Regions from separate parts of the Shewanella sp. SP1S2-4 genome, predicted to be linked through region 2. Evidence: predicted binding sites of a transcription regulator. Region 2 holds the regulator's gene; each other region holds the start of a gene.
What was found. The regulator LexA, encoded in region 2, represses DNA repair genes until DNA is damaged. The targets are predictions, from matches to a motif close to TACTGTATNNNNATACAGTA.

Region 1 (6,286 bases), on a different contig from region 2:
CCAGGAAAACGTTTACCATCAATCAGAACGAGAGTTCGATCCGATCCTGCACCACGCAAATCTATAGTTGCTTGAGATTGAGCTGAACTACCAGATCTTTCAGAGAAAGAACCGAAAGTATTCAAATTACTGTTGCGCAAAGCATCTGCAACAGTAAGGTTTCCTTCCATTTTCATATCTTCTGATGAAATGGTTGTTACAGGCGATGCACCTTCTAAATCACTACGTTTAATACGTGAACCTGTAACCTCAATACGCTCAACTTTTGCTCCATCCTCAGCAGCCAAAACTGTAGGAGCATTTAATGTCGCAGCCGCTAAACCGCCAAGCAGAGCGTAACGCACTGAATTAGATAATAAATTGTTCTTGTACATTGTCTATCTCCCTTGATAAATCATGTTTTTCTTATATTTTGCATCTACATTTATGTATAGATTATGTATAGATAACGTAAATTGCTTTACTGCAACCTTGGTTGCCAATACGTCAACTTCAAGAGCAATAAAATCACATATAAAACACTAAATCAACAAATAACAAACAAATGACACATTATTACTCTAATAAAGATTCATTAGGATGAGAGAGTGGTGATTATTTATACAGAAAGTGATTATAGGAATGGAGATGGCACAACTAAGATCAGAATTGACGTGAGTTTGATTGTAATGAGAGAAAATGCTAAAACTTAAACCATTCAAGACCATATCATTGATTTTAAATACCTTTGCTAATGAATAAGCCCAAAGTTTTACACTTTGGGCTTTGAAGCAACACTTACAACTGGCACAATTCTAAACACTTAAACTTTTGTAATATACAAGGAAGAACTTAAAGTGTGTAACGGATACCGATTGCTACGCCATCAGATTCAGAAAGTGCCATTCTAGCTTCTTGGTCTTTATCTGAACTAGTGAAATCGCTGTAATCTTTACGGGCTTCTATGTACAGAACTGTATTTGGGTCCCATACAAAGTGTAAACCGACAACTAAGAACTGACGTTTGAATTCATCGTTAGGATCGGCATTGAAGTTAGGCTGGATAACATAGTCTTTACCCGCATCAAGCACGTTGTAAGAAATGAATGGACGCAGGCCATTGTCAAACTTGTAAGAAACTAAACTTTCAATACCATAGGCATCTTTGATCAAACGACCAATGTTGTCAGTGTCATGGTTTTCTTGTCTGTTAAAGTTTGCAGCAGCATATAAACCATCGTTATCGAAGTTACCCCAAGTGATACCTGCACCGTAGATAAGATCAACCGCTGTGGTTTGTTCACCGTTACCAAAACTCACATCAAACTCACCACGGTTAACACCCGCAGTTAACGTCAACATATCAGTGGCTTTATAGGTCAGCGCGCCACCATAAGTGTAGTTGTACTCAACTTGTTGAGCCGCTTTATCACCACTTTCCCAGTTCGCTTGACACTGAGCTTGAGTAATATCATCGGTGGTATCACAGGTATAGAAGCTACTGTTTTTCAACTGCGCTTGAACTGCGAAGCTAACATCGCCAAAGGCGTTGCGATACTGGACCGTTTTATCACCACGACCCACGCCGTTTACCGCGCCGTCATCTTTGTTATAAGTGTAAACACCTGCAGTGTTGCCGTCCCACACAAAACCGTAGTTAGTGTTGTAAACGACATCGTACCAAGCACCCCACTGCTTACCGATAGTCAGTGTTCCATAAGTGTCATGGGACAGACCTGCGTAACCTAAACGGTTATAGAAGAACTCTTCTTGAACAGATTCGAAGCGATTGTTATAGACAATATCGCTATTACCCACTGGGTTTACGCCCCACTCTAATTTAGCAAAGGCTTTCCAACCGTCAGTCAACTCACGATTAAAACCAAAATTAATGCGAGATGCGCCGTTAACAACCTCTGTTTCCCCTTGAGTGTTGATCACGCGTGCATCAATAAAACCACCGATTTCTACGGCATTTTTATTATCTTTATAGATCTCGATAGCCGAGACTGATGGTACTAAAAACATTGCTGCAAGCGCAGTTGCTACTAACGTCTTGTTCATTTGGTGCTTAACCTTTTTTTGTTTATGTTCTGCCAACGTCATTCCGTTGTTATATTTCCTTACAATTTCCGCTTAAAGGGTAGCAAATTTTCAATATCCCCTCAAAGCGAAACCTAAAGAATATGTCGATTAACATCACAAAAACAAACCAGTTAACCTCTACAAAACAGGTTAAAACGCTACATTCGCCACCTATAGCAACACATAAAGAACATTAAAAACACTATATTAACAGCAACTGCTTTGACGCAATATCCATGTAGTTTAGTTTCATTATCGAAAATACCGGCTCTGCAATAGGGCCAATTTGCTTATCAATGTAGTATTGGTAATCAATTGGTGACGTTCTGTACAGTAAGGGTTCCGGTCCATTTACAGTAATCAGGTAGTCAATTTGCGCCCCACGCTTGCCAAAAGTGGTGTCACCTGTTATGTCGCATAGTTGCTGGGCGACTTTAACATGTGGTGAAGATTTAGTCGTGTAATCTTCGATATTGCGCCGCATACGTTTACGAAATACCAAATCATTATCCAACTGACCATCAAGCAATTTTTCAAACACGCTGGCTAAATAAACACTGATATCCCTTTGGTTAAACATTCGCTCATAGAGTGACTCTTGGACTTTGCGCGCTAAGGGGCTCCAATCACTACGCACTTGTTCCATCCCTTTAAAGGTGAGCTCAAGTTCATCGCTCGCATTGCGCCACGCGCCAACATAACGTTTTTTACTGCCTTCTAATGAACCTCTTAAGGTTGGCATAAAGAACTGCTCGTAATGCCGCTCAAACTGTAACTCGAGAAAACTCTCAACTTGATATTCAACACAGATCTTAGCCTGCCACTTAGCATTGATATCCTGTGCTAGTGATTTACCTAAGGCGTTAATGTCTGAGAGATCAGGCTCGCTGCCAAGCCAGACAAAGGTCGAATCCGTATCGCCGTAAATCACTTGATAGCCCATCTCTTCTATCCATGCGCGGGTTTGTTTCATGATTTGATGGCCGCGCATAGTGATCGAACTTGCCAACTTGGCATCATGGAACACGCAGCCTTGAGAGCCTAAAACCCCATACAGCGAGTTCATGATAATTTTTATCGCTTGGGATAACGGCGCATTATGCTCACGCTTGGCCTTTTCGCGCTGCTCAGATAAGGTTTGAATTAGCTTAGGTAAAATAGGCTGTTGCCGACTAAAACGGCCACCGAGAAACCCCGTAACACATTCAGACTCAGGCAACTGCAAGCCTTCAATCAATCCCTTAGGATCGATCAAAAAGGTGCTAATAATGGAGGGATACAGACTTTTAAAATCGAACACTAAGATGTGTTTATAAAGACCCGGCACAGAATCCATCACGTAACCACCAGGACTTTCAATGCCCTGACTCACAGGCTCTGCAGGAGCGACATAACCCGCGCGATGTAGATGCGGTAAATACAAATGATTAAACGCCGCCACTGAGGCCCCTACCCGTCCCAGTTCTAAACCTGTCAGTTCAGCACGCGCGAGGGCAAAATCCCACAATTGAGTGTGAGTAAAAATATCCCACACTAGGCGGCTATCGGTAAGATTGTAATGCGCTAAAGCTTGTTTATCGGTCTTAAACAGCTGGTCAATTTCTTCAACGCGGTTATCGACGTTATGAATGGCCTTGCCTTCACCTAATAGTTGCCGCGACACAAATTCCAACGAGAAACGCTCAAAGTGATAAAAAGCGGCTTTAAGCCAATCGATACCATCGAGTACCACACGGCCCGGTAAGACTAAGGTTTCTGGGCGAAACTTATTGTCAACTTTCCAATCAAGCTTGGCGCCGCCGCGGCCAATGGTGAGCGGAATACGGTGTAATAATGCACGGCGTGACAACAGCGCGAGATCGAAACTCACCACTGACCAACCGATAATAAAGTCAGGATCAAACTCATGGAACCACGCGATTAATCGATGGATCAGCGCCGCTTCATCGGCCACCCATTCAATATATTCGGGGGCGTTTGATTCAACTTCGCCCACCATAATCACTTTTTCATAAGTCTGCTTGAGGCTGCCTTGCCCCTCGTCTCGGCAACTGTCTTGACCATATAGCGCCACCGAATAGAGTAAGCCCTCAAAGCTGCATTCAAAATCCAGCGAGATACAGCGTAAATTCACCGCCGTTAAAGGGGCAATACTCTTAGCCCGCTCGGCGATAAACACGGGCAGCGAGTTAGCCTCAAGACTGTCGCTAGTCGGCGCAGAGAAATGCCCTAAAAATGCCACATCCAGCGCCACAAACCGCTCGATTAAATAACGCTGTTCGGGCCGAATATCCGCTTCAAATAAAGGGATATCGGCATCTTTTGCGATGCGCTGTAAGGTACGTAAGCTGTTGCTCGATTTAGCATAAACTCCACTGACGGCGCCGCCTTTAAAGCTTTTGAGCGCTAACGGCACAAACCGCAATGCTTGACCCGGCGTTTGTAACTGTAAAGCCGCCACATCCGTTTGATGACAAAAACAAATGTGTTCAGTGCCTTGCACTTCCACCAGCACAGGACCTTGGGCGGTCGCCAGATAATACTGCAACACTAAACTCCCATGACGATGAATCGCATGGCGTGTTAAGACTCGACCTTGTACACTAACGGCCGTTGTTGCCTCTGGCTTCATCGCATGGGTTCCCAAATCGTATAGCTACTCAATTTAAATGCCGCCAAATGGCAGAAAAGTTTCTTAGGCTATGCAATCACTGTTATTATGTACAGCATTAATTCGATAAAGTAGTGTCGCATGTTACCTGACAATGTAAAAACCCAGATCCGCGCCATCTATAAAGATATCGCTACCGCCTTGCCTCATTTTAGGCCGCGCCGCGAACAAAACTATATGGTGGCGGAAATCTCTAAGACCCTCGCCGGCGACTATGACAAAGATAGACGCATCATAGTGGTCGAAGCAGGGACAGGTATCGGTAAATCATTGTCTTATATTCTCGGTACCATTCCACTGGCATTAGCGAGCAAGAAAAAAGTCTGTATCGCCACCGCGACCGTCGCCCTGCAAGAACAGTTACTGCATAAAGACTTGCCCTTCTTCCTTGAGCAATCTGGCTTAAATTTCCGCTTTGGCCTAGTCAAAGGTCGACAACGTTATGTGTGTCTATCGAAACTGGCGATGCTCATCGGTGACGACAACAGTACACAAATGGCCATGTGGCAAACTAAGCCTGACAATAGCCAAGTGGCTATGATGCATAGCCTGTTAAAAGACTATAACGAAGGTTGCTGGAACGGTGAAATCGATACCTTAGCCGTGCCGCTGCCCGATCATCTGTGGCAACAAATCGCCTGCGACAAACACAGCTGTCATCGCCAGGTCGCCAGCCACAGAAATTGCCCGTTCCATAAAGCCCGTGAAGATGTCGATACCTGGGACGTGCTCATCGCCAACCACAGCTTGTTATTCGCCGATTTAGAATTAGGTGGCGGCGTGATTTTGCCCGATCCCGAAGACGTGTTTTATGTTATCGACGAGGCACATCACTTACCCATTGTGGCGCGGGACTTCTCCAGTGCACAGGCCACGCTGAGGGGTGCCTGCGACTGGCTCGAAAAAATTGGCAAAACCTGCGCTAAGTTACAAAACCAAATAAAGAGCAACAACATCATTGCCCCCGCGCAGGCGATGCAAGATCACTTAGGCGATCTTATCGCCCAGCTCAATCAAGTGGCCCACTACTGCGACACCCAAACTAAGCACTTTGCTAATCCTGAAAACCGTCTGCGTTTTGAGCACGGCAAACTGCCGGACTCATTACTTATTCTGGCCGAAAACCTTGCAGTGACCTCTAATCTTGCCCTCAAACAGTTTAATAAAATGCTGTCACTGCTAGCAGAAGCGATTAAAGATGGCGACATTCCTAAACATCAATCCGAAGCACTGTTAGCCGAAACAGGATTTATGCTGCAAAGACTCGAGAATCTACAAAAATTGTGGAGGATGATGGCCAAGGAAGATAAACATAAAGGTGCGCCTATGGCGCGCTGGGTGGAGCTCATTACAGGTAAACAAGTGGATTATCTGTTTAGCGCCTCGCCTATCGAAGTTGGCTTTATGCTGGAATCCATGCTGTGGCAAAAAGCCGCGGGCGTAGTTTTATGTAGCGCTACGCTGCGCGCACTCAATAACTTCGACCATTTTGTGCATCAAGTCGGTTTATCACTCAACGATGGCAGCCGTTATTTAGCCTTACAATCGCCC
Region 2 (6,286 bases):
CCTGTGTGCCTGCACTACCGTTCATGTGCTCGTTGACGTCTTTGGCCTGTACAGCATCGCCAGTATTATTGCCCCAAGCATTACGCTCATAGGTAATCACAGCGGCAATTTCTTGTGCAGTCAATTGCTTACTAAAGGCTTGCATAGCCGTACCCGTTTTACCGTTGAGCACAATTTCAAGGTGGCCGCTGAGCGGTCCCGTTGCTATCGGACTGCCTTTGAGGTGTGGGAATACGCCTTGTAACCCCTCGCCATTGGGCTGGTGGCAGGCTGCGCAGTGCCCGAGGTAAACTTGCTCACCTTGGGTCATCAGATCATCTTTGCTAAGGGTCTGTGATAAAGCGGCTTGAGCGGCTTCTGCCGCCGCGCCTGCGGCTTGTTTCTGCTCCGTCACCCAAGCTTCAAACTCGGCTTCGGGTATGGCTTGCACTACGATCGGCATAAAACCATGGTCTTTACCGCAAAGTTCGGCGCATTGACCACGGTAAATACCGGGTTTGTCGATGCGAGTCCAAGCCTCATTGATAAATCCTGGGTTGGCATCTTTCTTCACGGCAAAAGCAGGTACCCACCATGAATGGATGACATCTTCAGAGGTCATCAAAAAGCGGATTTTGCGATTTATCGGCAGAACGAGCGGCTTATCGACCTCCAATAGGTAGTGTTCACCCTTGGTTTCGGTACCGTCGATTTGTGCTCTAGGGGTTGCGAGTATGCTGTAAAAATCAATGTCTTGATCGAAATAGCTGTAATGCCATTTCCATTGGGAACCCGTGACTTTAACGGTCAGATCGGCGTCGCTGGGATCTTCCATCGCAATTAAGGTTTTTGTCGCAGGAATCGCCATTAAGATCAAAATGATAAATGGCAGAATCGTCCAAGCGATTTCAACTTTAGTGCTTTCGTGAAAGTGGGACGCGACAGCGCCTTTGGATTTTCTGTGGTTGATCATGGCGTAAATCATCACGCCAAAGACCACAAGGCCAATGGCGCAGCAGATATACAAGATGGTCATGTGCAAGTGATAAACCTTGCCACTGATCTCGGTTACGCCAGGGGTCATGTTGAACCGCATGTCCGCGGCGGCCAACGGTGGTGCGAATAACACCACGAGTAAACAATACAACAATTGCTTCACAAGACTTCTCCTCTGCCAATTGCGAATAGCAACTACAAAGAAGAGCAACACAGTAAGTCTCAACTCTATGCAAACTCTTCAGTTCCCAAAAAAGCTTTTTTGACTTCAACGTGCGTTGGCGGCTGTTACTTTTAATTAAGTATTATTACTGCTGGTATTAGCCACGCTGGCACATACGACTGAAATAAATCTGTTCTCTATTTTTAGTGGCATTTTGAACTCGATTACGGCTCGATTTATTTGCCACGGGCGGCGATATATCATCGCCGACTAAACCAACCATACTTGCTGTTTAAATATTGATCAAGATCACTTATTTATCTAATTGTCTGAAAAATTGCCAAAAAAAAGCCTCACATTCATAGGCGAGGCGGCTTTCAAGGTAAAAAATTAAATGAATATTTAATGTACAGCACTAAAAAAAGATTGTTGGCCGAAGAGGCTACCTTGCTCAATGCGTACGTCGCCATGTAAGTGACTGTTTACGTCTTCTAGCACTATGCCCATGGCGCGGGCACTTTTAGCGACAATTTGCAGGCGACGATTATCGCGTGCATCCAATGATTGGGTCCAGGTAATAACCGCACTGGACGTACCACTTGTTAAGGCTTTTTCCATTGCCCACAGGGTTTCCACTTCATCTTTCGCGTGCACCAGCAAGACTCTGTCCATACGCACGCCTGCATTGGCGAGCATTTGTTTGTAGCCAATACTCGGTGGGTTGATGAGCACTAACCAACGGCCCTGTTGGCTTAACTGGGCGAGTTGCGCACTCAGATGGATTAATTCTTGGCGGCCTTGAGTCTTAGTTGGCATGCAGGCGATAGGTGCGTGGTGCCAGTCATAGTCGGCATCACGGACTTCATCGAGCCACAAGCCCGGATGGCGGGGTGCATTGCCAAGTAGTTTGTTCATAGCCAATCTCCATTACGGATCACACCGACGGCGAGTCCTTCAATTGTTAAACTTTGATAGCCTAAATCCACTTTTATCGGGGAATAGTCTTCATTTTCGGCGTGTAGATAGACCACATTGCCTTTTTTTTCGAAACGTTTAACAGTGACATCGTCGTCGACTCTAGCGACAACCACTTGACCATTTCTAGCTTGTTGTACTTTATGAACAGCCAGCAAATCTCCTTCGAGAATGCCGATATTCTTCATGCTGTCGCCTTTAACCCGCAGTAAGAAATCGGCGGCGGGATGGAACATGCTCGGGTCGACTTGGTAGTACTGTTCGACATGTTCTTGGGCAAGAATAGGTTCGCCAGCAGCCACTTGACCGATAAGTGGTAAACCTGTTTCAGTTAAATCTTCGACTTCCGCAGGTAGGCGAATGCCCCGCGATGTGCCTGGCATGATCTCAATGCAGCCCTTTTTCGCCAACGCTTTAAGATGCTCTTCAGCCGCATTGGCGCTCTTAAAACCTAAACGGGTCGCGATTTCTGCCCGAGTGGGTGGCATGCCAGTATCGGCAATATTTCGTTTAATTAGCTCTAAAATTTCAGCTTGGCGTGGCGTCAAAGGTCTCATGGTGTTTCCTGTTTTTCTATACAGTTACTGTTAGTATATACAGTATTATTTGCAGCGCAAGTATTAACCACTTTTTAGCTATGTTGGAGAGAATTAGCGAATATTACCCATAGTCTGGTATTCTACCGGGCTAGTAAACGTACTTAATTGCATAAGAATAATGCCTAAACACGACTCTCTTTGGTTGAAATCATTACGCTGGATCCAAAAACACTTAGTGCACACTATTGTTGTGCCTCAGGATCCCTTTGCCGATCTGAATCTGGATGCCTCCAGACCCCTTGCTTATGTGATGAAAACGGAATCGCTGAGTGACATCGCTGCCCTGAGTGAAATAACGGCTAAGTTAGGACTACCGAGCCCCTATGAGCCCTTAGTGGCGAATGGTGTGATTGCGCCTCGGGTTGTCTGCCTCCAGGGGCGTAAGCCGCTGTTTGGCGAGCGTGCCGGTAACGAGCCTTTCCTCGAATGCTTTATGCGTTTGTTAGCCGTGCATAAGGAGCGCCCTGAATTAGACATTCAATTGGTACCCGTGAGCCTGTATTGGGGCCGCACACCAGGGAAAGAAGATGACACTATGAAGGCGGCTGTGTTTGAGCGGGAAAACCCGACTTGGCTGCGCAAATGCTTGATGATTCTATTCTTAGGTCGACATAACTTCGTGCAGTTTTCGAATGCGGTATCCCTGCGTTATATGGCCGACGAGCATGGCACCGACATGGGGATTGCCCATAAGTTAGCGCGGGTCGCGCGGGTGCATTTCCGTCGTCAACGCAAGGTGATGACAGGGCCTGTGCTGCCAAACCGCCAAGCACTGTTTCATTCGTTGCTCAAATCTGAATCGTTGCGTAAAGCGATTCAAGAAGAAGCCGTCAGTAAGAAGATTTCAGAGACCCAAGCGCGCGAGACAGCCATTGAGTATCTCGATGAAATCGCTGCAGATTACTCAGATAGTTTAGTGCGTATTGCCGAGCGTTTCTTAACTTGGTTATGGAACAAGCTTTACAGCGGGATCAATATCAAGGGTGCCGAGCAAGTTCGCCAGTTGCACCACGATGGTCACGAGATTGTTTATGTGCCTTGCCATCGCAGTCACATGGATTACCTGCTGTTATCGTATATTTTGTACTATCAAGGTATGGTTCCGCCGCACATTGCCGCAGGTATTAACCTCAACTTCTGGCCCGCTGGACCTATGTTCCGTCGCGGTGGTGCCTTCTTTATCCGCCGTAGTTTTAATGGCAACAAGCTGTATACCGCAGTATTCCGTGAGTATTTAGATCAACTGTTTGCTAAAGGTTATTCGGTGGAATATTTCTCCGAAGGCGGCCGCTCACGTACCGGTCGTCTATTGGCGCCCAAAACTGGCATGATCGCCATGACGATGAACAGCGTACTGCGCGGTATTGAACGTCCTGTCACACTTGTGCCTGTGTATTTAGGCTATGACCATGTGATGGAAGTAGCGACTTACCATAAAGAGTTAAGCGGTAAGAAAAAGAAAAAAGAATCTGTGTGGCAGGTGTTCGGTGCCATTCGCAAATTAGGTAATTTTGGCCAAGGTTACGTGAATTTTGGCGAGCCTATTACCCTGCAAAATTTCTTAAATGAGCGTGCGCCAAACTGGCGTGCTGAGTTGGCCGATGATCCCGAGCAGAAACCAAGTTGGTTAACGCCAGCGGTAAACGTGCTGGCTAATCGGGTGATGACGCGTATCAATGATGCCGCAGCCGCGAGTTCAGTGACTTTGACCAGCTTAGTTTTGCTGGCGACAGATCAAAACGCCTTAGAACGTAGTCTGCTGGAGCGTCAGCTTGATTTGTATCTGACCCTACTCAAAAAAGTGCCTTACACTTCTTATACATCTGTTGCCGAAGGTGATGGTAAGCATTTAGTGCAGCAAGGTTTAGAGCTGAACAAGTTTGTTGTAAGTGCCGATCCTTTAGGGGAAATAGTGTCTATCGAGGCGAGTCAGGCAGTGTCTATGACTTACTATCGTAACAATATCATCCACTTATTTATCGTGCCGTCCTTAATTGCGAGTTGTTTAACGCATAATGAGCAAATCCCGCGTCAGCAAGTGGTGTCAATCGTTGCCGATTTTTATCCACTGCTGAAAGCCGAACTCTTTATGGGCATTAAAGATGTACCTGCATATGTCAATCAAGTGCTGGATTTCTTCATTGAACAAGGGTTAGTGGTTGAGACTGATACCTTAACCGTCGTGCCTGAACACACTAGCCAACTATTATTGTTAGCCAGTTCCGTGAGCGAGACCTTGCAACGCTATGCGATTATTTTCAACCTGTTAGCGAACAGACCTAAGATGGAGCGCTCAGAACTTGAGTCTGAGAGCCATTTACTCGCCCAGCGTTTAGGGGCTTTACATGGCATTACCGCGCCTGAGTTCTACGATAAAAAACTCTACGGTACTTTGAGCGTGAAGCTCAAAGAATTGGGATATCTTGCGGATAGTGAAGATAAGTCCAATATCAATCGCATACGAGATCAGGCCAATAGCTTATTACGTCCGTCAGTGAGACAAACGATAGTGGCGAGTGTCACCGCGGAGCACACAGTTTAATGGCAAATCATATGAATGCGGCTAAGCATAAGCCCGCAGGTAAGTCCTTGCTCGGTGGTGCCATGATTATTGCTGGCACGACCGTAGGTGCTGGGATGTTTTCTCTGCCCGTGGTCGGTGCAGGTATGTGGTTTGGCTATTCGATTTTAATGTTATTGGGTATTTGGTTTTGCATGTTGATGTCGGGCTTATTGTTGCTCGAAACCAATTTGCATTTCGAACCCGGTGCTAGCTTCGATACCTTAAGCAAGCAAACTCTTGGGCAGTTTTGGCGGATAGTGAACGGCGTTTCTATCGCTTTCGTGTTGTATATTTTGACCTATGCCTATATCAGCGGCGGTGGTTCGATTGTGAATCACAGCTTGCAGGGCATGGGAATTGAGTTACCGCAAAGTGTGGCAGGGCTAGTATTTGCCATAGTATTGGCGAGCATAGTGTTGATCAGTACTAAAGCCGTGGATCGCATTACGACGATTATGCTCGGCGGTATGATCATTACCTTCTTCCTCGCTATCGGCAATTTATTGATCGAAATTGATGTGACTAAGTTGCTCGAACCCGATGGTAATAACAGCTTTTCACCATATCTGTTGGCGGCGCTGCCCTTTGGTCTTGCCAGCTTTGGCTACCACGGTAACGTTCCCAGCTTAGTGAAGTATTACGGCAAAGATTCCGCCACCATTATCAAGGCGATTTTCGTCGGCACCTTTATCGCGCTGGTGATTTATGCCTGTTGGTTAGTGGCGACTATGGGCAATATTCCCCGCAGCCAGTTTATCGATATTATTGCCCAAGGCGGCAATATGGGTGTCTTGGTGGGCGCTTTGTCTGAGGTGATGGCGAGTAGCTGGTTAAACAGTATGTTGACCTTGTTTGCCAACTTGGCCGTGGCCTCATCTTTCTTAGGGGTGACCTTAGGTTTGTTCGATTATCTCGCCGACTTGTTTGGTTTTGACGATTCACGCTCGGGCCGGATGAAAACCGCGTTAGTGACCTTTGTGCCGCCAACGATTTTAGGATTACTGTTCCCCG
Region 3 (6,286 bases), on a different contig from region 2:
TAAACTCATCGTACACAGGTGGCACAGGATCATCACCGAACACTAACAGCAAGGGTTCTGGCGATTGGTGTAATTGGGCGAAGGCTTCAACCATAGCTTGTGATAGGGTTTCGGTACCTGCTGCAACTGAGGTCGATGGCGCGGTATTGGCTGCCACTATGCCAAAAATGCCACTAGCGGTATTGTGTACCGACTGACTAAAACCTAAGGGCGATAAGGGCTGTTTGGCGATAATGTCTTCGAGCAGTCCTATGGTGCGTTGCAACTCACCATGGCGCGAGGCAAAAATTGAGCGGCAGTTCGCCGGCATATCGCACTGAAAACTCACCTCTAACATCATCTTAGTTAAGCGACTAAAACGGCGGCGCTGCATGGCAGGAAGGTGTTTGAGTGCGGGAGCTGTACTATCAGACTGTGACGTACCGAGATTTAATTCAGCCGAATTCTTGCACCAAGTTTGCCAACTTTGCGGGTGCTGATATTGGGGAGACCAAGCGCCCCAAGAGAGAATGCTGAATGTTAGTTGCACTACTTTGCCTCGACACTAAATTTAAGCTGTCTTAGTTATCCCTAACTAAGTTAGAACATTGATGGATTGTCATACCATAGTGAGGTGTAAACGCGTTTGATGAATGACGCTGGAATGACCTCTACAGCGGGGTCATTCTACACTATGCCCCGCGTTTTTATGAAGCCATTTGCATTGTATGGGTTAATGCAATGGGATCAAGTGCTGCGATTTTCGGCAGTTAGATCGAATTTGTGTAACAAATATCGCAATGGCATTCTCATTCGACAGGCTTTTTTATCCTAGCGATTTACGGTCAAAATGAAAAAGGCGCACCGAGCGCCTTTTGTCTTCACCACGGCAAGGTTTTACTGCGCCAGTTGGTTCTCGAGTTTGCGTAGGGCTACTTTTAGCTTGCGGGTATTTTCTGGCCCCATACGGATCAGCAGTTTTTGCGCGCTGGGTAGTGCCTCTAAGTTAGGGTCAACAAATTGATAGTTAACGCTAATAGAGCTCAGCTCAATCGGATCTTCAATGATAGGCGCCGCGAGCAGTATTTTAATCGCTTGCAGCATTCTGTCGTTGAATTTAGCGTTGCTGTAGCCGAGTTCGGTAAAGGCTTCCTCTAGCATAGGCGTCATTTGCTTATAGGTGACCATTAACGTCTGTTCGTCCATTTTGGCAATCGAGTCAACATAGGCATCGTATCTGTGGAAACCCTCAGGATTTAAATACACTTTGTTGGTGATTTCAGAAACCGAGAAATGCTTCTCTGGGCCTTTGAGTGGACTCACTTTTCGGGTTAATTCGCCCTGAGCTAAGTTATCGACAAACACCACAAATTGGCGCGCGAGATCTTGCTGCACTAATGCAGAACCCAGCACATTGTTATCGATAATGGCGAGGGCTTTTTGTTGTACGAATGCATCACTTTCAGCCAGTGCAGGTACTGGTTCAGCAACCACTTCAGGCTCAGTTACCGCAGGGGCTTCTGTGCTGTTGGTGTTTGTTTCTGTAACGGCAGGCGTCGTCTCAGTGGTTTCTGGTTCTTGCGCACTTTCGAGCGTCATTGGCTCAGATGGCGGTGTTTCAGGCAATACAATTGGCGCGTTAGGGATGAGTTTAGGTGAATCTGAGTCACCGCTGTAGTAATAATATCCTCCGGCAGAAAGTAGCACGACGAGCACTATCGCAAAAAGCGCAAAGCGATTACTGCTAGAAGAAGTCTCTTGAGGTGTTATTCTATCATATTGATTAACTTGCATTTTACATCCTTCGCTTGAGTGTCAAGGTAACTTGGTGAATACATGCAGCTAACATTAAAGTGCAAGAGCGGACTATTGGAATACCGCTGGTTCATTTTGCAAGTTTCCATGCGCTTGTCTATAGCGCTTAGCTGAACATAAACAATTTATTTTGAGTATCGAGGCAGATGTCACTCCTCGGCCTTTACCCTTTACTGCCTAAGCCTGCACATAGTGCTGCTTGTGCCCGAGCCAACGTAAGATAATCGCATCGACTTTTTCGGGGGTCTGCGCCATCACATGATTTGCCAGTTTTTGAATATGCGGGATCAAGGCTTGATCGCGCACTAAGTCGGCAATTTTCAGCTCGGCCAGTCCCGTTTGCTTAGTGCCAAGCACTTCACCCGGGCCACGAATTTCTAAATCTTTCTGCGCTATGATGAAACCGTCATTACTTTGTCTGAGTACACTCAGTCTTTGAGTGGCGGTATGGCTCAATGGCGCCTTGTAGAGTAACACACAATGACTTGCGATGGCGCCTCGGCCGACTCGTCCGCGTAGTTGGTGTAATTGCGCTAAGCCTAAACGTTCAGGGTTTTCAATGATCATCAGGCTGGCATTAGGCACGTCTACGCCGACTTCAATCACTGTTGTCGCCACCAGAAGATGAATGATGCCCGCCTTAAAATCGGCCATGATTTGTTGTTTCTCAGCGCTCTTCAACCTGCCATGCACGAGGCCGATATTGAGCTCGGGTAGGGCGAGGCGCAGTTCTTCGGCCGTGTCTTCGGCGGCTTGGCATTCGAGCACTTCGGATTCTTCAATTAGAGTACACACCCAATAGGCCTGACGTTTATCTGTGATGACGGCGTTACGCACCCGTTCAAGCACTTCGTTGCGGCGTGAATCGGCAATCGCCACTGTGGTTACTGGAGTTCGTCCCGGCGGCAATTCATCGATAATAGAAGTGTCGAGATCCGCATAGGCTGTCATCGCTAGCGTGCGCGGGATCGGCGTTGCCGTCATGATCAATTGATGCGGATGGAAACCTTGGCTCACGCCCTTTTCCCGCAGACCTAAGCGTTGGTGTACGCCGAATCTGTGCTGCTCATCTATGATAATTAACGCGAGTTTATTAAAGACCACATGCTGCTGAAAGATGGCATGGGTGCCAATCACCATTTGGGCTGCGCCGGATTCAATATCCGCAAGGGATTGCGCTCTTGCCTTGCCTTTAAGTTTACCCGCTAGCCAACCGACTTTAAGCCCGAGTGGTTCAAACCAAGCGGCAAAGTTAGTTGCATGCTGTTCGGCCAATAGCTCTGTTGGCGCCATCATGGCAACTTGATAACCGTTTTCAATCGCTTGCAGCGCAGCCATCGCCGCGACTAAGGTTTTACCTGAGCCCACATCCCCTTGCACTAAGCGCATCATAGGGTGCGGCTTTTCTAAATCTTTGCCTATATCGGCCACCACTCTTTGCTGGGCGCCCGTGGGCTTAAAAGGTAAAGCGGCAAGGAAGGGATTGAGCAATTGCCCCGTGGCATGCATGGTGACAGCAGCGTCTAAATTACTGCGCTGCCTTAGGCGTAGCATGCTGAGATTATGGGCGAGTAATTCTTCCTGCACGAGTCGCTGCTGTGCTGGGTGTTGGCCTAACTCTAAATCGAACTGAGAGATCCCCGCAGGAGGTCGATGCAGCGTCTGCAGCGCTTGTTTAAGGCTGATGTTGTTTGGTTGCAACTGCGGTGGCAGCAGCTCAGTTAAGCCGCCATCTTCCAGTAATACCAAAGCTTGCTCGGTCAGCTTGAGCCAACTCGCCTGTTTTAAGCCCTCAGTTGTGGGATAAATCGGCGTTAGGGTATCGCTCAGGTGAACATCTTCACCGGGATAGACGACTTTGTATTCTGGATGCACTATCTCGGCTTGGTGACCACCACGGCGCACTTCACCGTAGGCTCGGATCATTAAACCATTTTGCATGGCATTACGCTGGGCGACGGAAAAGTTAAAGAAGCGCAGGCTCAAGCTACCCGTATCGTCCCGCACATTGCAGACCAGCATACGCTTGCGGCCTTGGATGATTTGCGTCGATTGGATTTCAGCTTCTATGGTGCCGTAACTGCCGGGCATAAGGGCGGCAATCGGATAGATTTGGGTTCTGTCTTCGTAGCGCAGGGGTAAGTGAAACAGCAGATCTTGTACTGTTGTGATGCCGAGCTTTGCGAGTTTCTCCGCGACCTTTTTGGCGACGCCTTTGAGGTCGGTGATCGGAACAAGATCCAATTGCTGCAAGTCGTTAGCACTCAATCACTGTGAATTTATACATATATTAACAGAGAATAAGCGTAAGGCAATCTCAAGCAGAATGAGGGACTTATTTGCCAGCCTAGTTAACGTCAGTTTGCGGCCCTTAGGTTTCGGCTAAGGCCGCAAAAATTGTCGATATGAACGAAAGAGTAGTTAACCGTGAGCGTGATTACAGCCAGCCCTTTTGTTTGGCGATGCGTGCTGCATCGATTCGGTTGCTAGCATTGAGTTTAGCTATGGCTTCGGAGAGGTAGTTACGCACTGTGCCTTCGGCGATAAAAAGAGTTTCGGCGATGTCGGCGGTGGATTTGCCTTCACTGGCGAGGCGTAGGGCACGGCGCTCTTTATCGTTGAGTGGGTCGACGTCACCAATTGCCATCATGGCCAGTTCAGGATCGATTACCCGTTTACCCGCCATAACTTGTTGAATCGCGTTGACTAAGGTTTCTGAGGGCGCATCTTTTAGTAGAAACCCGCCGACACCGGCTTCGATGGCGCGTTTGATATAGCCCGCGCGGCCGAAGGTAGTAATGACCACAACTTTAGTTTGGCTATGTTGCTCCTTTACCCAAGTTGCCAGCTCAAGGCCTGTGCGCCCGGGCATTTCGATATCTGTTAGCAAGAGATCAAAACTTTGCTGCTTGAGTAGGTTAAGGGCTTCGTCGCCGTCACTCGCTTGGGTGATATTAAAGCCTCCCGCAAGCGTGAGGAGTGCTGCGAGTGCGCCACGCACCATGGCTTGATCTTCCGCCAATAAAATCTTCATTAATCTGTTGCTCCCTGCAAAGGTAAACTGACGGTAAATGCATATCCTTGTTCGAGATTATAGCTCAAGCTGCCACCTAAAATGTCGAGACGTTCGCGTATGCCAGTGAGGCCATTGCCTTCGGCGATAGGTTTACTTGTGCCATTATCTTTGACTTCAAGGATTAGTCGATCTGGCTGTTGAATAAAGTCGATAATACATTGACTTGCGCCGCTATGGCGTAAAATATTATTCACCAGTTCAGTGACAATTAACCCTAGCTGACTCTCCATTCTGGCAGGTAATTTGGGGATACTGCCTGTTAGCTCGACACTGATCCCTTTTTCCCTCAATAGTTTACACAGTTGTGTCACGCTATCCGCGAGTCCTTTATGTTTGTAATCCGATACAGTATGGCGAATTTGGCTGAGGCTCTCGCGGGCGATTTGACCGAGTTCATTAAGCTGGGTAGTGGCCAGTTGGTATTCCTGTTTTTCCAGCAGTTTTTCGGCCAGTTCCGCCTTAAGCGCAATCGAAGATAAGCTGTGGCCCATAATGTCGTGTAGATCGCGCGCGATACGCTCACGCTCAAGCATAGTGGCCAAGGTGGTAATTTCTTGGGCACTTTGCTGTTCTTTTAATTTATGTTGATGACGCCTGCGTTCGGCTACGCCAAACATGCCTACACCGAGCACTAATCCTGAGCCATAAAGCGGAAAGTAGTAACTGTTAAAGTCGTAAATCTCATTGAGGGCAAACAACAGGCCGATTAAGGTGGCAATAGCCAACAGACAGGTTCTGAGAGGATAAAAAAAGCCAATGAAAAAAGCGGCAAAGGTGAATAACGAGATAGATCCCGGGTTGATTGGGGTGATTGCTGTGGCGATGGCCACCATCATCAGAATGGGGCGATAGGCGCTATTCTGATTGCACTTATAGGCCCAAAAATAACTGGCAATAAAAGGAATGAGCACGGCAAAGCTAAGTGCGATTTTCCATGCTGGATACGCATTGATGGCAAGCGGAATAAGATAAAACACTAAGTTTATCAAATACACCCAAGCGAGTTTTCGTTCGAGCTGAAGATGCGTGCTTATCATAATGCCTCTATGAAACTGTGTTGATTGTTAATCGTTAATCATTGAATGCCCGAAGGTGGCATCTGTGTTGATTTATTCTGTTTAGGGATTGGCGCTGGGGTCAGCGCCATCAGTCCCTGTTAACAATGGGATCTAGTTTGCACTTAATTGCTGATTTTGTTGAAGCAAAAATTTTGCCCAACCGTAATCTGCTTGCACTTTGATGGCTTGATGCCAATCTTCAATCGCGCCTTGGGTATCGCCTAATTCCTGTTTAGCGAGTCCGCGCCAGGTATAAGCTTCGGCTTCGCCCCAACAAATGTCGTCGCAAGGTTGGGCGAATCTTTCTATGGCGGTAGTGGCGAGCGTCTTAGCATTTTGCATGCTGCCGCCAAACATA

Region 1: a site for LexA is predicted at 4,774-4,793, ahead of dinG (ATP-dependent DNA helicase DinG). Genes of this name have one in related genera too.
Region 3: a site for LexA is predicted at 4,064-4,083, ahead of recG (ATP-dependent DNA helicase RecG). Genes of this name have one in related genera too.

The regions. Positions count from the first base shown of each region.
Region 1 is NZ_JAUOET010000023.1:36,854-43,139, forward strand. Features, by position in the region: gene Q4Q52_RS17445 (TonB-dependent receptor) at 1-374, opposite strand, end outside; gene Q4Q52_RS17450 (porin) at 832-2,043, opposite strand; gene Q4Q52_RS17455 (DNA polymerase II) at 2,267-4,696, opposite strand; gene dinG (ATP-dependent DNA helicase DinG) at 4,817-6,286, shown strand, end outside.
Region 2 is NZ_JAUOET010000005.1:145,476-151,761, forward strand. Features, by position in the region: gene coxB (cytochrome c oxidase subunit II) at 1-1,138, opposite strand, end outside; gene Q4Q52_RS07715 (cell division inhibitor SulA) at 1,541-2,053, opposite strand; gene lexA (transcriptional repressor LexA) at 2,050-2,670, opposite strand; gene plsB (glycerol-3-phosphate 1-O-acyltransferase PlsB) at 2,831-5,254, shown strand; gene mtr (tryptophan permease) at 5,254-6,286, shown strand, end outside.
Region 3 is NZ_JAUOET010000009.1:92,286-98,571, reverse strand. Features, by position in the region: gene Q4Q52_RS10860 (beta-ketoacyl synthase chain length factor) at 1-529, opposite strand, end outside; gene Q4Q52_RS10855 (DUF3014 domain-containing protein) at 877-1,773, opposite strand; gene recG (ATP-dependent DNA helicase RecG) at 1,972-4,047, opposite strand; gene Q4Q52_RS10845 (response regulator transcription factor) at 4,232-4,828, opposite strand; gene Q4Q52_RS10840 (sensor histidine kinase) at 4,828-5,907, opposite strand; gene Q4Q52_RS10835 (hypothetical protein) at 6,040-6,286, opposite strand, start outside.